Regions from separate parts of the Myxococcus sp. AB025B genome, predicted to be linked through region 3. Evidence: riboswitches for the same ligand, from Rfam matches in the RefSeq annotation. Region 3 holds a riboswitch; each other region holds the start of a gene.
What was found. Region 3 has a riboswitch for cobalamin ahead of FL311_RS31110 (TonB-dependent receptor). Riboswitches for the same ligand answer to the same signal wherever they lie in the genome.
Positions count from the first base shown of each region.

Region 1: it holds a riboswitch for cobalamin, as region 3 does, so the genes downstream of both, FL311_RS32955 (hypothetical protein) here and FL311_RS31110 (TonB-dependent receptor) in region 3, are expected to answer to the same signal.
Region 2: it holds a riboswitch for cobalamin, as region 3 does, so the genes downstream of both, FL311_RS09240 (aspartate aminotransferase family protein) here and FL311_RS31110 (TonB-dependent receptor) in region 3, are expected to answer to the same signal.
Region 4: it holds a riboswitch for cobalamin, as region 3 does, so the genes downstream of both, FL311_RS31540 (acyl-CoA thioesterase) here and FL311_RS31110 (TonB-dependent receptor) in region 3, are expected to answer to the same signal.

Region 1 covers NZ_SRLW01000267.1:2,106-7,473, reverse strand. The annotation lists gene FL311_RS32970 (FHA domain-containing protein) at 1-1,328, opposite strand, end outside; gene FL311_RS32965 (ubiquinol-cytochrome c reductase iron-sulfur subunit) at 1,480-1,971, opposite strand; gene FL311_RS32960 (cell surface protein) at 1,968-2,696, opposite strand; gene FL311_RS32955 (hypothetical protein) at 2,693-4,069, opposite strand; cobalamin riboswitch at 4,254-4,470, opposite strand; gene FL311_RS32950 (MXAN_6577-like cysteine-rich protein) at 4,490-5,368, opposite strand, start outside.
Region 2 covers NZ_SRLW01000040.1:30,885-36,252, reverse strand. The annotation lists gene FL311_RS09250 (acetyl ornithine aminotransferase family protein) at 1-668, opposite strand, end outside; gene FL311_RS09245 (aldehyde dehydrogenase family protein) at 690-2,249, opposite strand; gene FL311_RS09240 (aspartate aminotransferase family protein) at 2,246-3,610, opposite strand; cobalamin riboswitch at 3,875-4,089, opposite strand; gene FL311_RS09235 (MDR family MFS transporter) at 4,272-5,368, shown strand, end outside.
Region 3 covers NZ_SRLW01000239.1:158-5,525, reverse strand. The annotation lists gene FL311_RS31135 (hypothetical protein) at 1-917, shown strand, start outside; gene FL311_RS31130 (RNA polymerase sigma factor) at 962-1,558, shown strand; gene FL311_RS31125 (tol-pal system YbgF family protein) at 1,555-2,433, shown strand; gene FL311_RS31120 (hypothetical protein) at 2,430-3,689, shown strand; gene FL311_RS31115 (FHA domain-containing protein) at 3,766-4,287, shown strand; cobalamin riboswitch at 4,297-4,544, shown strand; partial or broken gene FL311_RS31110 (TonB-dependent receptor) at 4,603-5,368, shown strand, end outside.
Region 4 covers NZ_SRLW01000244.1:7,450-12,817, forward strand. The annotation lists gene FL311_RS31520 (serine/threonine-protein kinase) at 1-385, opposite strand, end outside; gene FL311_RS31525 (6-phosphofructokinase) at 418-1,515, opposite strand; gene FL311_RS31530 (hypothetical protein) at 1,657-2,139, opposite strand; gene FL311_RS31535 (hypothetical protein) at 2,327-2,998, shown strand; gene FL311_RS31540 (acyl-CoA thioesterase) at 3,164-3,583, opposite strand; cobalamin riboswitch at 3,709-3,948, opposite strand; gene FL311_RS31545 (S1C family serine protease) at 4,068-5,368, shown strand, end outside.

The sequences.
Region 1 (5,368 bases), on a different contig from region 3:
GCCCGCACCGCCCGCACGGAGTCCTCGCCCTTCACGTACGGCACGCCGAACAGGGCCCGCATGGACTCACCGATGAAGGACTCCACGGTGGCCTCGAAGCTGAACACGATGCCGGTGGCGCGCGAGTGGAAGTCGCTCAGCAGGCTGGTCGCCTTGGCCCCGCCGATGCGCGAGGCCAGGGCGGGGAAGCCCACCAGCTCCACGTGCAGCACGGTGAGGGTGCGCTCCTCCAGGCCCGGCAGCTTGCCGCCCTGGCGCTGGGCCTCGGTGGCGCGGCGCTCGGCGACGTCGGGCGGGTGGAAGCGCTCCAGCGAGCGGCGCAGTCGCTCCTGGGTGGCGCCGCCGTCGCGCGGGGAGAACTTCTGCACGCCGGTGGCCACCAGGTGCGCCACCGCCGAGCACGCGTCCAGCATGGGCTCCAGCCCGTCCCCCTTGGCGGAGGTGTTGACGTAGAGCACGCCCTGGTACGGGGCCTCGGAGCCGATGGGGATGCACAGCACGCTGGCCACGCCGTAGAGGATGACGCTCTCGCGCGCGGCGAAGCGGCGGTCGTCGCGCACGTCGCCCACCGCGAGCGCGCGGCCCTGGCGCAGCGCCTCGTCGACGATGGCGTCGGACACCGGCACCTCGCCCTTGGCCAGCCGTCCCCGGTGGCGCACCGCCGCGGGGACGAGCGCCCCCGTGGGGTGCTTGAGCAGCACCACCGCCGTGGTGGCGTCGGTGCGCTCCAGCAGCCGGTCCATCGTCAGGTCCAGGAAGGTGGACAGCGTGGTGGCGGTGGAGAGCGCCTCCGCGGTGCGGAACATCAGCACCAGCGTCTCCTGCGCCACGCGGGGGCTGGCCGGGGGGACGAACGAGGCCTGCTGGTTGAAGTCCTCGAAGGGCACCGGTCCCACGTTGTCGAGCAGGCGCAGCACGTCCGCGTCCCGCACGCTCTTGGCGAGCAGCACCGACGGGCCCACGTCCTGTCCGTGGCCGAAGCGCACGACGCCGCCGGCGCCCAGGTCCACCATCTCCGTGGCGGCGTTCTCCACGGTGTTGGGCTGGCGCACCGCGAGCGTGTTCTCCCCCAGCGCCACGGAGTCGCCGGGGGACAGCTGCCGGGAGCCCTGCAGGGGCGCGCCGTTGACGCGGCTGCCGTTGCGGCTGCCCAGGTCCTCGATGCGCAGGATGTCCGCCTCCACGTAGAGGCGCGCGTGCCGGCGCGAGACCAGGTCTCCACCCAGCACGATGTCGTTCTCGTCGGCGCGGCCCAGGCTCGTCACGCCCTCGGGCAAGTCATAGGACGTGTCGAAGTAGCCGGGCCCGTTGATGATGATCTGCCACATCGAATCCCCGACATTACACGACTCTCTCTCAACGTAAGAGAGGGAGACCTGTGCCCCGGAGGGGGACGGGGCTGACCCGGACTCCCGGCGCGAAGGCCCGTCGCCGGGTCAGGACTGACAGTGCGCCGGGACGTCCCCTCGGGTGCGGGGCTCAGCGCGGCCGGTGGATGAAGACGGACGCGCCTTGCCGCACCGCGGTGAACGCCGCCAGCGGGCGCCGGGCCGGGCCCTGGAGGACGGCGCCGTCCAGGGCGAAGCGCGAGCCATGACAGGGGCACTCCACCACGCCCTCCCCGGGCCGCCAGTCCACGCCGCAGTCGCCGTGCGTGCAGATGCGCCACAGCGCCACGAAGCACCCGGGCGTCGTGTGGACGAGCAGCACGTCCAGCAGGGCCTCGGGCGCGTGCACCCGGGCGTGGCCTCCGGGGGAAGCAAGGCCCGGATGCGCTTCGAGCCGCACCTCCACCCAGCCGTCGGCGGCGGTGCCGGGCTGGGGGAGGTCGGAGCAGGAGGCACCCTCGGGCGGTGGGTCCAGGACGATGGCCTCCCGCCAGTCGCCGCCGCACCCCGCGCCCAGCGTGGCCAGGGCACAGCCGCCCCGGGCCAACGTGAGGAGCGCGGCGCGGCGGTCCAGGTCCGTCATGGCGCGGCGGTCAGCGACACGCCGTTGACCACGGCGACGGCGTCCAGGTCGAACCCCGCGGAGGTGCCCGCCGAGCCGTTGGTGCCCGCGTCGACGATGCGCACGTAGCGCGCCCGGGCGAGGCCCACGGTGGCCAGGTCGAACCCGTCACCGCCGGCCACGGCGGGGTCCGTGGCGCTGATGCCCGCGGCGGGGTTGGCCGTCACGGGACGCACGCCCGCGCAGCCCGGGTAGTTGTTCGTCGCGTCCGAGGGGGCGCAGGGGAACTCGTGCCACTGCACACCGTCGTCGCTCACCGAGACGCGGCCCCGCTCGGTGAAGGCGCGCGGGCCTCCGGCGATGAGGAAGCCGTTCTCGAAGACGAGCAGGTCCACGCCCGGCCCATCCACCACCGCGATGTCCGTGAAGCGCAGGGTGATGGAGCCGCCCTGCCCCAGCGAGAGGACATCCAGCGAGCCGCTGTCCAGCCCCGCGCCCACCGGCGCGCCCAGCACGATGGACGGGAAGCGGTCCTGTCCGAAGCCCGCGCCGGGGCCGGGCAGGTACTCGACCACCTCGTCGGCGTACGGGTCCGCGGGCCGCGAGGGGCTCGCGTCCGTGCCCGAGTCACCGGGCCCCGCGTCGTCGTCCGTGACGGGAGCCTCGTCCCCACCGCACGCGGACAGGCTCAGCGCCAGGGCAAGCACGGCGCCGCGACCGAACCACGAGGAGGCGCGCGCGCTCACGGCGCCACCTGGAGGCGCACCAGGCGCCGGCCGTTGCGGTCAGCCACGCCGACGAGCACGTCGGAGCCGAGCGCCTTGAGCATCCGCACCGTGGTGCACTGGTTGACGTAGGTGAGCACGGGCACGCGCGCGCCCACCGTCACGGCGTCATTCGCGCCGACGGACAGCGCGTAGCGGGACACGTCGGTGGCGACGAAGTCGTAGTCCGGGGGAGCGTAGGCGCCGCGGTTGAGCACCACGCCACCGCCGAAGGCCGCGACGTCGTTGAAGTCGCTGCCCACGTCGACCTTCGCCTGGGTGCCCAGGTCCAGCGGCGTGCCGCTGGTGATGGCGGTGGCGAGCGTCGTGGGCGCCACGCCGTGGAGGACGTTGACGAAGTTCTGGTCGAAGTAGCCCAGCGCGGCGACGCCCGTGTCCGTCACGGCGGTGAAGCCGCTGCCCACCACGTCACCCTGCGGGAAGTTGACCGCGCGCACCGTGCCCATGGGGTCCGTGGACGTCACGAGGCCATAGACAGCCAGGTCGGAGGCCGAGCCCAGACCACCGCCGTTGACGAGCACCGCGCTCAGCTCCCCGGACGTGAAGGCCGCCGCGGAGAAGTTCTTGGGCGCGACGACGAAGCTCGAGTTGGCCGGCGTGGCCAGGTCATACGCGGCGACGTTGCCCGGCGAGCCCGTGGCGCCCAGCGTGTAGCCGGTGAAGACGCGCAGGCCGTCGTTGATGACGTAGCCGTTCGGGTACACCGTGGCGCCGCCCTCGCGGTCCGCGGGGGTGATGATGTCGAAGAGCTTCGTGGTGCCCGGCAGGAGGTCGGGCCAGGTGCCCAGCGAGTACAGCGCGGCGTCCTTGCCCCGTCCCTGGATGCCGTAGAACGCATACGTGGGGCCCGGAGAGGCGCCGAGCGCGAGGATGTCCGGCGACAGCGCCACGGACTCGGCGGCGACGAAGCCCGGCTGGAGCACGAGCGTGCCCAGCTTCGGGTCCAGCGGCACCGTCGCGCAGTCGACCACCACGGGGCCGGCATCCGGCTCACCCGCGTCCGGCGCACCTGCATCCGGCTCACCCGCGTCGGGCGTGCCCGAGTCGGGAGTCCCCGAGTCGGGCTGACCCGCGTCGGGCTGGCCGGCATCCGGAGTCCCCGAGTCCGGCTGACCCGCGTCGGGCGTGCCCGAATCCGGCGTGCCCGCGTCGGGTGTCGGGGTGGTGGGGGCAGGCTCGGTCTCGCACCGCTCGTCGACGCAGACCCACTGCTGTCCCGCGGGGGCCTCGCCATTGTCGGCGCGGCAGTCGAACGGGTCGACACACTCCGGGTTGCAGCCGGTGCCGAGCAGGGCCACGGCGAAGGAGGCCACGGCCAGTGATGCGGACTTCATCCAAGGTTTCGCGCGCTTCGATTCAGCCGTCTTCATCTGCGTCCTCGTCCCTCTCCGCCCCCACGGGCGGGTGGGCTTCCAGGAGGACGCGGTCGAAGGCGGGCACCCGGGCACCCCACGGTGCGCGGTGAATGGGCTGACGCCTCCGCCGCCTCCCCTCGGAGGCCTCGGTGATGTCCGTGCCCAAGGGGCACGGGTCCACGGCAGGTTTTCGGACTCGCAGGCGCGGGAGCCCCGGAGGGCGCCCACCTAGTGGCCGTCGCTTCCCAGTCCCGTGAGGGACCAGTGCTTCCATGACGGCGGTCGTTCCTGCACACCGCTGCGGGGCAGTCCCGGATTCGCACCGGGTTCCCTAGAGCCGCCGTGGTTCGCACGACGGCACCGAGGACGCGGCCGGGATATGGCGGGTGACAGGCATTGTCAATGGAGCGCGGTGACGTCGATGGCGTTGGACACGGGGCGTCGAGGGTCCACCGGGCACGCCTCCAGCGCGGGGCCCTTCGCGGTGGGCGTGGAGGAGCCCCTGCGCTCGGTGAGGGTGCCATCACCGACCTCCACGACGAAGACGCGGCCCGCGTTGGTGTCCGCCAGGTACACCGCGCCCCGGGACACGGCGAAGCGGCTGGCCACCGACAGCATGCAACCCGGTGCGCCGGGCTGACAGCCGGGATTCAGCGCGTAGGAGGCCACGGGGACATCGTTCTTCACCAGCACCAGCCCCGTGGAGCGCACGGACGTGGCGAGGTAGCCGTTGGCCGTGTCGTAGATGGCCTCACCGATGCAGGCGACCACGAGCTGGTCACCAACGGCTTCCACGTAGCCCGCGTTGAGGCAGCGCTCCTTGCCCAGGTCGATGGCGCTGACGGCGCCGGTGGCGGGGTCGATGCGCGCGAGCATGCCGGGCCCGTTGGGGCGGTAGTCATTGGCGGGGTTGAGGTTGGTGAGCGCCACGTACACGTGGGTGCGCGTCGCCGTCACCGAGAACGGCAGGGGCATGGAGCCCGTGCCGTCGAAGGGCTTCAGGTCGAGGCCGGTGAGCGACAGCGTGTCCACCTTGCGCGGCTGCGTGGGGTCGGAGATGTCCACGCGCGCCACGGCGTTGCCGTGCTGGAAGTTGGAGCTGCCGGTGCCGAAGAGCGGGATGTAGAGCAGGTCGCCGAAGCGCGCGAGCGCCTGCGGGCTGGTGTTCGGGCCGAGGTTCAACTGCCCCACGGTGCGCAGGCCCAGGCCGTTGCCGTGGGACGGGCCGTCACGGCGGAGCACCTGGAGCGTGTTGTTGACCGAGTCGATGACGTACAC
Region 2 (5,368 bases), on a different contig from region 3:
ACCTCGCGAGGGTCCACGTGGTTGACGAACCACTCGCGCTCCAGCGCCAGGGCCGGGTTGCACGCGTCGCCACACGCCTGGGGCGCGCAGCCATTGGGACAGCGGTACGGGTTGGCGTACGGGACGTGGATGACGCCGGGCAGGAGCGGCCCGAAGAAGGCGCGCTGGGCCACCTTCGACGAGTTGAGCGAGATGGCGCCGTAGGTGCGCCCGTGGAAGCCGCCCTTGAAGGCGACGATGTACTGGCGGCGCGTGTGGTGCCGCGCGAGCTTGATGGCGCCCTCCACCGCCTCCGTGCCGGAGTTGGTGAGGAAGACCTTCTTGGGTCCCATCTCGGGCAGGTAGCCGGCGAGCCTGGCGCAGAGCTTCGAGAAGGCGTCGTAGTAGAAGTCCGTGCCGCAGATGTGCAGGAAGCGGCCCGCGGCCTCCTGGACGGCCTTCACCACGTGCGGATGCGCGTGGCCCGTGGAGGCCACGGCGATGCCCGCCATGAAGTCGAGGAAGCGGTTGCCGTCGACGTCGTGGACCCACGGGCCCTCGCCGCGCTCGACGACGAGCGGGTACTCCTTGATGTACGAGGGCGAGCTGAAGCGCTGGTCCAGCTCGATGATGGCGCGCGCCTTCGGCCCCGGCAGGGCGGTCTTCACTTCGGGATGGAGCATGGTCATGGAGATCTCCTGTCGAGGGCGTCAGCCCATCCGTGTCTGCGCCTGCTCGCGCAGGAATTGAGCGACGTAGTAGGGGCCGCAGCCGCCCTTGCCGGACCCGCCGCTGCCCTTCCAGCCGCAGAAGGACTGCACGCCGGGCCACGCGCCCGTCGTCGCGCCCGTGCGACGGTTGGCGTAGAGGACGCCCGCCTCGGCCTGGGCCATGAACCGCTCCACGTCCTCGGCGTCGCGGCTGAAGATGCCCGCGGTGAGGCCGTAGTCGCAGTCGTTGGCCAGCCGGAGCGCCTCGTCCAACGTCGAGAAGCGCGTCACGCCGACGAAGGGCAGGAACAGCTCGTCGCGCATCAGGCGATGTCCGTGCGACAGCGCCACCACCGTGGGCTCCACGAAGTACCCCTTCGCGAGCGCCGCATCCAGGCGGGGACGTCCTCCTCCCGCAATCACCGCGCCATCCTGGCGGGCCTCGTCCACGGCGCGCTCGAAGCGCTTCACCGCCGCGGCGTTGATGACGGGGCCGGTGAAGACGGACGCGAGCGACGGGTCCCCCACCCGCGCGCCGCGCGCCTTCGCGGCGAGGCCGTCGGTGAACGCGTTGTACAGCGACTCGTGCACGTAGATGCGCGACAGCGCGCTGCACTTCTGACCGGACATGCCGAAGGCGGAGCGGAAGCAGCCCTCGATGGCGGCCTCCAGGTCCGCGTCGCGACAGACGATGGCCGGGTTCTTCCCGCCCAGCTCCAGGAGGCACGGCCGCACGCGGCCCGTGGACATCTGCCGGTGCAGCGCCATGCCCACCGCCTTGCTGCCGGTGAAGGACACGCCGTCGATGCCGGGGTGGCGCACCAGCGCGGCGCCCACCGTCTCGCCCTCGCCGTGCGCGACCTGGAAGACGCCCGGAGGCAGGCCCGCGTCGACGAGCGCCTGGTACAGGCCCTCCGCGCACCAGGGCGTCTCCTCGCTGGGCTTGAGGATGACGCTGTTGCCGCCGAGCAGCGCGCCGCCGCTCATCCCCGCCGCGAGCGCGAGCGGGAAGTTGAACGGCGAGATGACGACGAAGACGCCGTAGGGCCGCAGCACGCTGCGCGTGTCCTCGTTGGGGGACAGCCGCGCCATGGGCCGCGAGTAGCCGTCCGCCTGCTCGAGCTGACCGGCGTAGTAGCGCAAGAGGTCCGCGGACTCCTCCACGTCACCGAGCGACTCGAGCCGGCTCTTGCCCACCTCCAGCGTCATGCGCGCGGACAGCTCCAGGCGCCGCTCGGAGATGAGGTCCGCGGCGCGACGGAGGATGCGCACGCGCTCCTGCCAGGGCGTCGCGCCCCAGCCGCGCTGGGCCTCGCGCGCCACGCGCACCACGCGGTCCACCTCGGCCACGGGGGTGCGGTGCACGGAGACGAGCAGCTCGTCCGGCCGCGCGGGGTTGCGGCTCTGAAGCAGATCTCCGCTCCGGAACGCCTCGCCGCCGAGCCACGACGGCAGCTCTCCGCCCAGCTTCGAGCACACGGCGGTGAGCGCCTCGTCGAACCGCGCGTGCAGCGCGGACAGGTCCGCCTCCAGCACCGAGTAGGTGATGCGGAAACTCATGACGCCTCCTGGAAGAAGTGGTGGATGCCGCGGGCGAGCGTGTCGACCAGCTCGTCGACCTCCGCCTCGGTGATGACCAACGGGGGGCCGACCATGAGCAGGTCCCCGTTCGTCCCGTCCGCGTGGCCCGTGTTGGACCAGAGGACGAGCCCTCGCTCGAACAGCGCCGCGAGCAGCCGCTCGATGACCTTGCGCGCGCGCGGGAAGGGGCGCTTGCTCGCGGTGTCCTCGACCAGCTCGATGCCGGCCATCAGCCCCACGCCCTGCACGGAGCCGACGTGCGGCAGCGCGCCCAGCGCCTCACGCAGCCGGCGCTGGAGGTGCGCGCCCACGCGCTCGGCATGGGCCACCAGGTCGTGCCGCTCGTAGTAGTCGAGCACCGCCAGCCCCGCCGCCGTCATCGCGGGCGCCTGGAGGTAGGTCTGCGCGTGCATGAAGCCGCCCGAGCCCCGCCGCAGCTCCTCCAGGTGCTCCTCGCGGATGAGCAGCGCGCTCAGGGGCGCGTAGCCCCCGCTGATGCCCTTGCCGAGCACCAGCACGTCCGGGGTGAAGTGGAACAGGTCGCTGGCGAAGAAGCGGCCGGTGCGACCGCAGCCGCACATGACCTCGTCGGCGATGGTGAGGATGCCGTACTCGCGGCACACGGCGCTCACCCGCTCGAAGTACCCGGGCGGCGGAGGTGACGCGCCCGCGGACGAGCCGATGACGGGCTCCGCGATGAAGGCGGCGATGGTGTCGGGGCCCTCGCGACGAATCGTCTCCTCGAGCAGCCGCGCGTAGTGCTCGGCGCCGTCCTGCGCGTAGTCCTCCAGCCCGGAGCGGTACGGGTACGGCGCGGGCGTGGTGACGACCTCCGCCAGCAGGGGGCCGAAGAAGGTCTTGTAGTGGGGCCGGCCCGACAGCGAGAGCGCGTACAGCGTGTTGCCGTGGTAGCCGGGCACGCGCGCGATGACCTTGCCGCGCTGGGGCTGGCCTCGCTCCACCCAGAGCTGACGCACGAACTTCACCGCGGCCTCCACCGCCTCGGAGCCCGAGCCGAGGAACGCGGCGCGCGTGAGCCCCTGGGGCGCGAGGGCGCACAGGCGCGCGGCGAGCTCCTCGGTGACGTCGGTGGTGAAGTGGGTGCCGTTGACGTAGGCGACGCGCAGCAGTTGCTCGTGGATGCGGTCCGCCACCTCGCGGTTGCCGTGGCCCACGCTGGCCACGAGCGCTCCGGCGGAGGCGTCGAGGTAGCGCTTGCCGCTCGCGTCGAAGAGGTGGACGCCCTGGCCGTGCGTCACCACGGGGAAGTCGCGCGCGAGGTTGCGCAGCAGCACGTTCCCCTCGGGGTAGCGCACCGTGTGCCTGGCTTCGTCCCGCATCGTCCGTCCTCCACGCAGCGCGGACGACCGGAGGTCGCCCGACAGGGCTCCCGCGCGGAAGAAGGGCAGTCACAATGCGCGCGTGAGCGCACACCAGGCCCCGACTGGAGCCCACGGACCGACCTTCGCCCCCACGGGCGACTGGAGACACGGGGGATGGAGGTCGGAGAAGTCGAGCGCGCGTGAGGGCCCGTCGAGGCACGAGCGCCGCTCGAACCTTCCGGCCGTCCCACGCGGCTCCAGGTCGAAACCGTCCGTGGATTTCTCCCACGGTCGGATGCGGGCAGGTCTTCGGGCTCGTGAGCGCTTCGGCCTTGGGGGCCGGCTTCCTACGACTCGTCGCTTCCCAGCTCCACGAGGGAACCAGTGCGGATGACGAGGCTCGTTCTCACTTACCGCTGCGGGGCAGCCCCGGATTCGAACCGGGTTCCCTTTTAAGCTCGGACCGAGGTCCGGGCACCAACATGGGGCGGTATGTACTGTCCGCCTCTTCGGACTGTCAAGCGAAGCGCCGGTGCGCGCTCGACGCGCGTGGACATGACGGCTGGCGGTGCTCAGGGATGTTCGACGAGCGACCTGCCGTGCATGAGCGCTGGCGCATCCGGTGCGCAGGCGTCACCTTCATGGGTGGCTCTTGCGCGCCGGAGGACGCCCCGAGACCATGGCCCCGTCCGCCACGCCCCCCGCCGCCGCGCCCTTCACGGTCACCCGTGCACAGCGGGTGTTCACGATGTCGGGCGCGCTGCTCGGGCTGCTGCTCGCGGCGCTGGACCAGACCATCGTGGCCACGGCGGGGCCGTCCATCCAGGCGGACCTGGGCATCTCCCCCGCGCTCTATCCGTGGCTGACGACGTCGTACCTGGTCGCGTCGACGATGATGGTGCCCGTGTGGGGGAAGCTGTCGGACCTCTTGGGCCGGCGCGTGGTGCTGGCGGCGGGCATCGTCGTGTTCCTGCTGGGCAGCTTCCTGTGCGGCGTGTCGCGCTCGACGGTGACGCTCATCCTGTATCGCGCGGTGCAGGGGGTGGGCAGCGCGGCGCTCTTCACCGCGTCGCTGTCGGTGGTGGCGGACCTCTATCCGCCGCGCGAGCGAGGCAAGTACCAGGGCCTGTTCGGCGCGATGTTCGGCCTGTCGAGCGTGGTGGGACCGCTGGCGGGAGGCTTCATCACGGACCGGCTGGGCTGGCACTGGGTGTTCTTCATCAACCTGCCGGTGGGCGCGGTGGCGCTCGCGCTCGTGCTCTCGCGCATGCCGGCGCTCAAGCCGCCGGGAGCCTCGCGCGGGAAGCTGGATGTGACGGGCGCGGTGCTGCTGGCGCTGGCGGTGGTGCCGCTCTTGCTCGCGCTCAGCCTGGGGCGTGGCGCGGAGCAGGTGGCGCACGGTGGCGGCTGGGCGTGGAGTTCGTGGCAGGTGCTGGGGTTGTTCGCGCTCGCGGCGGTGGGGACGGGGTTGTTCCTGCGCGAGGAGAGGCGCGCGCGGGAGCCGCTGCTGGACCTGAAGCTGTTCCAGGACCGGACGTTCGCGCTGGGCAACGCGGCGGTGTTCGTCATCGGCGCGGTGTTCCTGTCGGGCGTGGTGTTCCTGCCGCTGTTCATGGTGAACGTGGTGGGGCTGTCGGCCACGCACTCGGGGCTGACGTTGACCCCGCTGACGTTGGGCGTGGTGGCGGGCAACATCCTGAGCGGTCAACTGGTGTCACGCATCGGCCGGTACAAGGGATTGATGCTGGGCTCGCTGGTGGTGTTGATGGTGGGCTT
Region 3 (5,368 bases):
CCATGCCGGGACCTTCGCTGGAGGGCCCGCCCCAGGCCCAGTGGCGCTCCGCCGTCGCGCTCGCGGACGCGCACCAGGCCCGCGCCGTGCTCTGGTTCCAGCGCTCCGGCTCCGAGCTGCGCGTCCACTTCGCCGAGCCCGGCAGCCGGCACCTCTTCGTCCGCACCGCGAAGCTGGAGGGACAACCCGGCGCGCTCGAGTGGTCCGCGGGCGCCGAGGCCGTGGCGCTCGTGGTGCGCTCCGCCCTGCGCGCGGTGGAGGCGGGCACGCCCCTGGGCGAGGTGGTGGAGGCCGCCGCGCCCCCCGTGCCCGTGCTCGAACCCGAGCCCGGCCCCGTCGTCGTGCCCCCGGAGCTGTGGACCTATCCGCCGGCCTCGAAGGACGCGCGCTCCCTGCGGTGGCAGGTGATGGTGGGCGGACTCGCCGCGCTGGATGGGTACACGGACTCCGGCCAGCAGGGGTTCCTGATTGGCTCCGGGTGGGAGTTCCCCTCGGCGCGGCTGCGGCTGCTGCTCTCGCTGAGCCTGGCGCGCATGCTCCCGGATGGGCGCACCGACGTGAAGCTGGAGCAGTACTCGGGCGGGCTGTGGCTGGACTTCCCGCTGCTGGAGACGGGCACCCTGCGCTGGGGCCTGGGCGCGGGGGCGGGCCTGCTGCTCTTCGGCCGCAGCACGGAGTCGTACTTCCCGGGCATCCAGGCCGCCAAGCCGCGCTTCATCCCCGCGCTGCTGGTGGGGCCCGACACGTCCCTGCGGTGGAGCTTCTCGCGGCTGCTCGCCGTGGAGCTGTCCGTGGCCGCCGACGCGGCGGTGGGGCGGCCGGAGCTGGGTTACTCCGAGAACGGAAACTTCGTGCCGCGCAATCAGGGCTGGGCCATCCGGCCCAGGGCGTCCCTGGCGCTGGTGCTGCTGCCATGAGCGGTGATGACCCGTTTTCGCCTCGGCCTCCCTCCATGGGGTCGATGACGAGCACGGGTCCGGAAGCCATCGGCAGGGCAAGACCTGGAGTGGACCCGCGCATCCAGGCGGCCATCCAGGGGCGCAAGGAGGCCGCCGAGTCCCTGCTGCTGGAGCTCCTGCCCCGGGTGCGCAACCTGGTGCGCTACCTGGTGCACGGCGACGGGGACGTGGAGGACATCGCCCAGGAGGCGCTCATCGCGCTGCTCCGGGGGCTGCCCTCGTACCGGGGAGAGGGGCCGTTCCACTCGTGGGCGGACCGGGTGGTCGCGAGGACCACCTTCGCGTGGCTCCGGCGCGCCCGGGGCACCGAGGCGCGCAGGGGCGAGGAGCCGACCGAGTTGATGGCGGTGCCGTCCGAGGACGCGCCGCCGGACGAGTACGTCCACCGCCGTCGCATGGTGATGTTGCTGGACCGTATCCCCGACGAGCAGCGGCATGCGATGGTGCTGCACCATGTGCTCGGCATGAGCGTGCCGGAGGTGTCGGACGAGCTGGGGATTCCCTTCGAGACGATTCGCAGCCGCCTGCGGCTGGGGCGCACGGCGCTGCGCGCGCTGGCCACGGAGGCGGGTGGCGCTCCGGAGGGAGGTGCGGCATGAGTCGGCTCGTGGATGAGGACGGGCCGGACGCGCTGCTCGCGCCGTTGGATGACGGCTCCGGCCCCGCGCGCCGGCTGTCGCGGCAGAAGTCCGCCGCGCTGGTGCAGGCCGCGCTCCTGGCCGCGATGGACGCGCCGTCGCCGCCCCCGCGTCGGCGACACCGGCCGCACTGGTGGATGGGCGGGGCCCTGCTCGTGGTCGGCGCCGCGGCGGTCGCGACCTGGCAGCTCTGGCGTCGCCAGGAGCCTCCTGCTCCGGAGGACACCGCGGTCATCGCTCCCTCCGCGCCGATGATGTCCCGCGCCGAGCCCGTCGTGCCCGTGCCCGAGGTGCTCGCGCCGGAGCCGCGCGTGCCGTCGCTGCCCGGTGAGGTCGCGCGAGAGCGGTCCGTGCCTCCAGGGCCGGAGGGGGTGGCTCCGGAGGTGCCCGATGCGGTCGCTCTGGAGCCCATCGCTCCGGTGAAGCCCCGGATGAGCGCGCCGTCCGCCGCGCCCGCGCCGGAGGACCTGCTGCGCCGGGCCAACGCGCATCGGGCCACCGGGCAGTGGAAGGCGGCCGAGGCGCTCTACCTGCGCGTCATCCGGGCCGAGCCCCAGGGCATGTCCGCGTACGTCGCGCGCGTGGCCTCGGGCGCGTTGAGGTTGGAGCACCTGGGCGATGCGCGCGGGGCGCTGCGCCAGTACCAGGAGGCCCTGAAGGGCTGGCCCGGGGGCTTGTTGGAAGAAGAGGCGAGCCACGGTGTCACCGAGGCGCTGCGCGCGCTGGGGGACCGGGACGGCGAGGTGCGCGCGTTGGAGGACTTCCTCGCGCGTCACCCCGATTCGCCCCATGCCGTGGCGGCCCGGAAGCGGCTGAAGGAGGTCTCAGGTCGATGAGTCGCGCCAACGTGACGAAGGTCCTCTGCGTGCTGGGGCTGGTGGGCGCCTGGAGCGCGTGCGAGGTGAAGGACCCGGTGGCCTTCATCGAGACGCCTCGCAACGACGCGGGGCCGGTGGCCTCGTCGGACGGCGGGCCGACGACGGGCGAGGGCGAGGAGCCCGCCGATGACCACACCGCCTTCTGCGCGTCCACGGGGCCGCTGCTCCTGGTGGGCGACAGCCTCACGGGCGCGAAGGTGTGCAGCGGGCACCTGGCCGAGCGGGCCTTCCGCTACGCGCTGTGCTCGTGCGAGCGGCTGGCCTTCAGCGCGTCGCTCACCACGGATGCGTTCAAGAGCTCGCTGGGCAAGTACGTGCCGGGCGGCAAGGGCGGCGCGGTGGCGACGAACGGCGGCGTCGCGGCCAACGACACGCTGACGATTGGCGGCGGGCTGAGCGCGGGCGGCGCGGACGGCATCCTGCTGGGGCGCGGCCTGTCGGTGGGCGGCGGGCTGTACAGCGGCGGTCCGCTCAGCGGCAACGTGTCCGCTCAGGTGACGGGGGACGCGTGGGTGCGCGGCGACGTGGGGCTCGCGTCGCTGAGCGTGGCGGGCAAGCTGGCGGTGCCCGCGGAGCGCAGCATGTCCGGCACGGTGACGGCCGCCGAGGTGCTGCGCGAGCCGGTGGACTCGGTGTCGCCGTGCGCGTGCGGGGACACCGCGTCGGTGGTGGACATCCAGGGCCTCATCGCCAACCACGCCCGCGAGAACCACAACGACGTCATCGACCTGGAGCCCACGGCGCTGCAGGGCTTCACCGGCGAGCGCACGCTGGAGCTGCCGTGCGGGCGCTTCTTCCTGACGGGCATCGAGGGCCAGGGCCGGCTGAACCTCGTGGTGCGCGAGCGCACCGCGCTCTTCGTGCGGGACAGCGTCGTCATCGGCGAGCGGCTCTCGGTGGAGGTGGTGCCGCCGGGGGAGCTGGACTTGTTCGTGGGCGGCGACATGACGGTGGCCGGACAGCTCCTGCTGGGGTCCGTGGACGCGCCGGCGAAGGTGCGCGTGTACGCCGCGGGGACGGGGACGCTGGGCATCTCCGCGGGCAGCGTGCTCGCGGGAAACCTCTACGCGCCCGGCGCCACGCTGACGCTCAGCGGCAACGCGGAGGTGTTCGGCTCCGTCTTCGTGCGCCACATCGAGTCGTCCGGCACGCTGGCGCTGCACTACGACTCCGACATCCTCTCGCTGGCGAGCGCCTGCGGGACCGTGGAGTGACGCAAAGGGGGGGTGGACAGGGCGAGGAGGCGTGCACAGGTTTGCGTGCACACCTTCCCGGCCTGGAGGGCTCGTCGTGCTCCACCGTCTGTCCGCGCTGATGTCCCGGCTCCAGGAGGACCGCGAAGCCCTGCTGCGGGAGGTCGGGTGGCCCGTTCTGGTGTGGGACTCCATGCCGAGCCGTCCGCGCTCCGTGGCGCAGGTGGAGCCGCCGACGCTGAAGGTGCCGATTCCCTCGCGGGTCATGGAGCCCGTGGTGTTCGAGCTGTGTCCGCGCTTCCCCGGGCGCGGCCCCGAGGTGATGGTGGGCCGCAGCCCCGAGTGCGACATCGTCCTGCCGGAGCCCACCGTGTCGCGGCAGCACGCGCGCTTCCGTCCGGAACCGCACACCGAGGTGTGGAGCGTGACGGACCTGGAGAGCCACGGCGGCACCTTCGTGGAGGGGGTGCTGATTGTGCCGGGGCGCTCGACGCCGCTGTTCAGCCAGGCGTCGCTGCGACTGGGCAGCGCACAGGTGGTGTTCCTGCAGGCGAGCGCCTTCGAGTCCTACGCGCGCGCGTGCGACGTGTCGTCCCGGGTGCGCTTGACGCGCTGGTAGTCAGCTCCTAGAAGGGGTGCGCCCTTGGGTGCCCATGTCGGGCTTTCAAGAGGGAAGCCGGTGCGATTCCGGCGCGGTCCCGCCACTGTGAATGGGCAGCCCTGAGGTCAGGGCCGGGGACTTCGGTTGTCGCCACTCCGGCGGTGTCCAGGCGGACGCTCCGGGGGAAGGCGGAAGCCCCCTTCCAGCCAGACGCGTCGTGCGCCTGGAGCTGGAGTCCATCAGCCAGGAGACCTGCCCGAGGGTGCGGACGTGTCGCGTGGCGGCACGTGCGGACGGCCTTCTCTCTTCGATGGAGAGAGCGGAAGGCGGAGCATGCGGCGCACCTTCCTCGCCGGGCACCTGGTGTGTCTGGCGCTCAGCCTGCCTTCCGGAGCGCGCGCGCAGGCGACGGACGACGTCGTCGTGCCCGCGACGGTGGTGCGAGGCAAGGCGCCGCCGCCTCCCGACGCCCCCGAGCGCCGCGACCCCACGGGCGCCATCACCGTCATCGACGCGAGCGAGCATGCGGGCGAGGCGCGGGACACGGCGGAGCTGCTCGTGGGCTCGGTGGGGCTGGCGGTGCAGGACTCGGGTGGCTACGGGCAGAGCAAGAGCCTGGTGGTGCGCGGCGCCGCGTCGAACGGGGTGCTGGTGTTCCTGGATGGAATCCCGCTCAACGGCGCGGGCGGCATGGCGGACCTGTCGCAGGTGCCGGCCGCATTGGTGGAGCGACTGGAGGTGCTGCGCGGGGGCGCGGGGGCTCGCTATGGCTCGGGAGGGCTCGGCGGCGCGGTGAACATCGTCACGCGCGCGCCGTCGTCGCACGTGCGGGCCAGTGGAGAGGTGGTCTACGGGAGCTGGAACACGGCGCTGGGGCACGTGGCCATCACCGGGCCTCTGTTGGACGGGAACGCGCTGGTGCTGCTGCACGCGGGGCGCTCGGATGGGGACTTCGCGTACGAGCTGGATGAGCTGCCCGCGGTGCCGGACAACCCCGTCACGGCGGAGGCGCGCGCGCGCAACGACGCGAAGGGGGGAGGCGTGCTGCTGCGGTATCGGCGGCGGCTCCCGGGTGGCTCGCGGCTGGATGTGCTGTCCG
Region 4 (5,368 bases), on a different contig from region 3:
CCTCGTGCGCATGCGTGAGCGCCGCGGCCAGCTCGTGGATGACCATGGCCGCCAGCTCCGGCGGATCCATGGGCCCCTCGTCGAGCACCGCCTTGAGCGTCTGGCCGCGGATGTACTCGGTGACGATGAACGCGTCCTGCGCGTCCGCGGCGGAGAAGTCGAACACCTCCAGGATGTTGGGGTGGTGCAGCTTGGCCACCGCGCGGGCCTCGCGCGCGAGCCTCCGCCGCGACTCGTCCTTGCCCGCCAGGTGGGGGTGCAGCACCTTCACGGCCACTTCACGGTCCAGGGCGGTGTCGAGCCCCTTGTACACGACGCTCATGCCCCCCGAGCCGAGCTGCTCGAGGATGCGATAGCGACCGATATGGCGGCCGACGAGCGTCATGACGTGTGCGGCGAAAGTGCCTTCCCCCTCCCTCAGTCCCCGAAGCTGATGCCCATGCTCTTCGCGAAGCGCACCAGCTCGCCGGAAGGGTCCACCCGGCGCTCCTTGCGCGACTCGCTCAGCGGTACCGCGACAATCTCTCCGGCGCGCAGGGCCACCATGTGGTCCCACTGTCCATCGCGCACCAGGTCCAGCACCTTGCAACCATAGCGCGTGGCGAGCACGCGGTCCGCCGCGCTCGGGCTCCCGCCACGCTGCAGGTGGCCCAGCACGTTGACGCGAATCTCCGCGTCCAGGTGCTGCGCCAGGAGGTCCGCGCACACCTTGCCGGAGCCGCCCAGCCGCACCACGCCCCGTCCGGGCACGTCCTCGGCCTTGTCCAGCACGGCCAGCGTGCCGCCCACGGGGAAGGCGCCCTCGGAGATGGCGATGATGGAGAAGCTGCGGCGGCGCGTGGCCCTGCGGCGCAGCTTCTCCACGATGGACTCCACCCGGTAGGGAATCTCCGGGATGAGGATGACGTCCGCTCCGCCAGCAAGCCCGCTCTCGAGCGTGAGGAAGCCCGCGTGCCGGCCCATGATCTCCACCAGCATCACCCGGTCATGCGCCTCCGCCGTGGAGTGCAGCCGATCCAACGCCTCCGTCACGATGAGGCGCGCGGTGTCGAAGCCGAACGTCTGGTCCGTCCCGCTCAAGTCGTTGTCGATGGTCTTCGGACAGCCCACCACCTTGAGGCCCTTCTCACTGAGCCGGTGGCCGATGGACAGCGTGCCGTCGCCGCCCACCGCGATGACGCCGTCGAGCTTCAGCGCCTCGCAGCGGCGCAGCACGGCGTCGGACACATCGCGCTCCACCCAACGTTCACCCTCCCTGAAGGCGTAGATGAACGGGTTGGCGCGGTTGGACGTGCCCAGGATGGTGCCGCCCTTGGGGAGGATGCCGCGCGTGTCCTCCTCGGTGAGGGGACGCGTCAGGTCGGGCTCCACCAGGCCCATGTAGCCGTTCTCGATGCCGACGAACTCGTGGCCGAACTCGTGCGTCCCCCGCTTGACGAGGCCACGGATGAGCGCGTTGAGCCCGGGGCAGTCTCCGCCACCGGTGAGGACTCCGAGTCTCAGTGAACGGGCCATAGGGGTCGGACGCGGGTGTCAGAGGCAGGGGTGCCCACCATGACAGCGACGTCGGACCTGATGATAGGAGGCCCCCGCGCCGGGGTGCAACGCGCGAATCACCTCACGGATCGGATTTCCGAGTGGAAACGCGAGCTTCCATCAGTCCCGCTTGAGGCGGCGACGAGAGGCGACGCGGTCCAGCAGGGCCTGCAGGCGGGGCTGGGGCGCCTTGGGCAGCGCCTTGTCTGTCGGAGATTGTAGGGGCATCTCCTTCGCCATCCGGTAGACCTCGATCAGCCGCTCCTTGAAGAGCTCGTTGTCGGGGCGCTCCTGGACGGCGCGGCGGTAGGCGGCGGCTGCTCCCACGTAGTCCCCCAGGGCGAACAGGCGCTCACCCTCCTGGGCGGGTGAGGAGGGGCCGAGCGGGAGCTCCGGCTCCTCGGGCGGTCGGGAGGCCTCCAGCTTCTGGAGCTCCAGGGGTTGGAGGGACTCGCGGAGGTTGGCGAGCTTGTCGGCGAGCGCGCCGTCGTCCGGGAAGGCCAGGAGGAGCGCCTCATAGAGGTCGAGCGCCTCGACCAGCTCTCCACGGCGCAGCGCTCGGTCGGCGCGAGCCTCCATCTCCACCCGGGCTGCAGGATTCATCTCGGCGCGAGGTTACCCGTGCCCGACGGGGATGTCACAACGAAGGCGCGCCGGGCGCTGACTTCGCGGTGTGCCGGGCCGGCGGGCTCCGCGCCCGTGAAGCCGTGTCTTCTGGGTATCCATGGGTTCATGCGGCCCGGCACGCGAGTGGCCGCGTCCGGGGCACAGGGGACCTATGCTGCGCGGCGTGAGTCTCTCGTGGGTGGCAGGAGGGTGGTTGTTGTTGTCGGGCGCGCTCGGCACCGAGCTGCGTCGCGACGGCTACGTGCTGCGTCCGCCCGAGGGGTTCCACATGGTGCGGTGGGAGCCGTACACGGGCTCGGTGGCGGGGGCGGTGACGTTGGACGCGGAGACGCCGAGGGCCTTGTCCGCGGCGCTCGCGGATGGCGAGGGCCCGGAGGCGGCGACGATGTTGGTGTCGGTGGTGGAGCGCGGCTTCTCCGCGAGCCCCTCCGAGCGCGACGACTTCGCGTCGGCGGTGATGCAGCACTTCCAGCGGGAGCTGGGGGTGGTGTTGTCGCCGGAGCGGGTGGACCGGATTGGAGGCGATGCGCCGCGCGTGGAGGTGCTGGGGACGCTGCGGGACGCGGGGCAGACGCGCACGGTGCTGGTGGCGGGGCTCGCGTCGGAGGGGCGGCACGCGGTGGTGGTGGTGAGCGCGCCCGCGGTGCGCTGGGAGGTGCTGGCGCCGAGCGTCCGGGCCTCCCTGGAGACGTTCCGACTGGAGCCGACGACGACGCCCGGCGTGGTGCCCCGGCGCTTGCTGGGCGCGCTCGCGGGGGCGCTGGCCGGTGCGCTGGTGGCGTCCTACGCGGCGTGGCGCCGGGGGCGCGCGGGGCGGAGGGCCTCCGAGGCGTGACCGCCACGCGGCTCGCGCCCGGGTGAGTCCACTGGAGGGTGCCGCGAGCGGGCCGCTTCGGAGACGAGGCGAATCCACGCGTGCCTCGCGTGATGCCACCTCGTGAAGATCGCGCCAGAGCCCGAGGAGCCGGCTCCGGCGCGCATTGCGTCTCAGTGCTTCACGTCACTGCGCACCCGGCTCGGGCAAGAGCGGGGGCACGGCGGTGGGCTTGCGGTGCTCATCCAGCGCCACGAGCACGAAGCGCCCGCGCGTGCACAGCTCCCGCGCGCCCGTGAGCAGGTCCTCGGCGAACATCTCCACGTCCACGGTGACGGAGGTGCGGCCCGTCGCCGTCACACGGCTGACCAGCTCGACGAGCTGCCCCTGCTGCACGGGCATGTGGAAGTCCACGCGCTCGCTGGACGCGGTGACGACGGTGCGGCGCGTGTAGCGGCTGGCGGTGATGAACGCGGACATGTCCATCCACCTCAGGGCCTGACCTCCGAAGAGGGTGCCGTAGTGGTTGGTCTGATCCGGGAACACCATGTCCACCATCCGCGTCTCGGTGGCGGAGGAGGGGCGGGACGGCTGCATGTGACTCATGGACGGACTCCTGGCCCACGGGCCTCCCCGGACATGAAGACCTCCGAGGGCGGCGGTGGGCCGCGATGGATGGCCTGACCTTCCCGCGAAGGTCGGGGGCGAAGCGCCACCCGGGGCGCTGTCCGCGTCCCAGATGGGCTCGAGGCAGGTTTTCGGGCTCCGTGGGCCTTCCCACCACCCGCCCCTCATCGCGGCGCGTGCTGGCGTCCTAGGCGCCGTCCCTTCCCAGCCCTCGCCTGCCGAGGACCAGTGTGTTCGACGGCGTTCGTTCCCACTGACCGCTGCGGGGCAGCTCCGGATTCACACCGGATTCCCTTGCTAAACCTCGTGGACCCCCACGAGGCACCTCGGGCGGGGCGGACCCTACCCGCTGCCCGGCGCGCCGCCAACAGGGCAGGTGGGTCGACGAGCGCACCGGAGGCCTCATGCCCCCGCCACTCGGTACCCCCGCGCGCGCGGCGCTGGGATAGCGTGCGCGGCATCCATGTTCGTCTTCCTCCTCGTCGCCGTGCTGGGGCAGGCGCCGGCCGTCGCCCCATCGGAACCGGGCGCGCCCTCCGCCGTCCGAAGCCAACCCGACGTCGTGCCCGCTCCCGCGCCCGAGCCGCCTCCGGCCGTGCTGCCCCCGGCCACCCACGAGCTCTTCCAGCGCATCCAGAACCGCGTCGCCCAGGTGCGCATCATCGAGCGCCGCTCGGGCACGCGCTCGTCCATCGGCTCCGCCTTCTTCGTCTCGGGCGACGGGTACGCCATCACCAACTACCACGTGGTCTCCGACGTGGTGCTCCACCCGGAGGACTACACCGCGCAGCTCGTGCTGCGCACCGGCGGGGAGCCCGTGCCCGCGCGCCTGGTGGACGTGGACGTGGTGCACGACCTGGCCGTCATCCGCATGGACGAGCCGGTGAAGGACTTCTTCGTCCTGGAGGACCGCGAGCCGCCCCAGGGCGCGCGCCTGTTCGCCATGGGCAACCCCCATGACCTGGGCACCACCATCGTCGAGGGCACGTACAACGGCTTCATCCAGGACTCGCTCTACGAGCGCCTGCACTTCAGCGGCGCCATCAACCCGGGCATGAGCGGCGGCCCGACGCTGACGGGGCAGGGCACGGTGGTGGGCGTCAACGTGGCCACCATGGGCAACCAGCTGGGCTTCCTGGTGCCGGTGCACCGCGCGAGGACGCTGCTCGGCCGGGCGCTGAAGATGGCGCCGGACGCGACGCCCGCGCTGCTGGAGACGGTGCGCGCGCAGCTCATCGAGAACCAGCAGCGGCTCACCGAGCAGATGCTCGCGGCCTCGCTGCCGAAGCAGACCCTGGGCAGCTACCACGTCCCGGGGCGGTGGATTCCCTTCCTCAAGTGCTGGGGTGACACGCCGCACGACCCGGAGGTGCCGTACACCGTGACGAACTACCAGTGCTCGTCCGAGGAGGACATCTACCTGTCCTCGCGGCACCGCACCGGCGTGGTGGCCTTCCTGCATCAGCAGGCCTCCAGTCAGGAGCTGGGCGCGCTGCGCTTCTCCGCGCTCTACACCGCGCTGTTCTCGCAGGACCCCGACACGGTGGAGGCCTCGCGCGAGGACGTCACCAACTTCCGGTGCAAATCCGAGTTCGTGGACGTGGGCGGGCTGCCCGTGCGCGCGGCCATGTGCCTGCGCGCGTACAAGCGCTTCCCGGGGCTCTATGACCTGGTGCTACGCGCCGCCGCGCTCAACGCCAGCACCAGCGGGGTGGACACCAGCCTCACGCTGGGCGGCTTCACGGCGGACAACGCGCGCAAGCT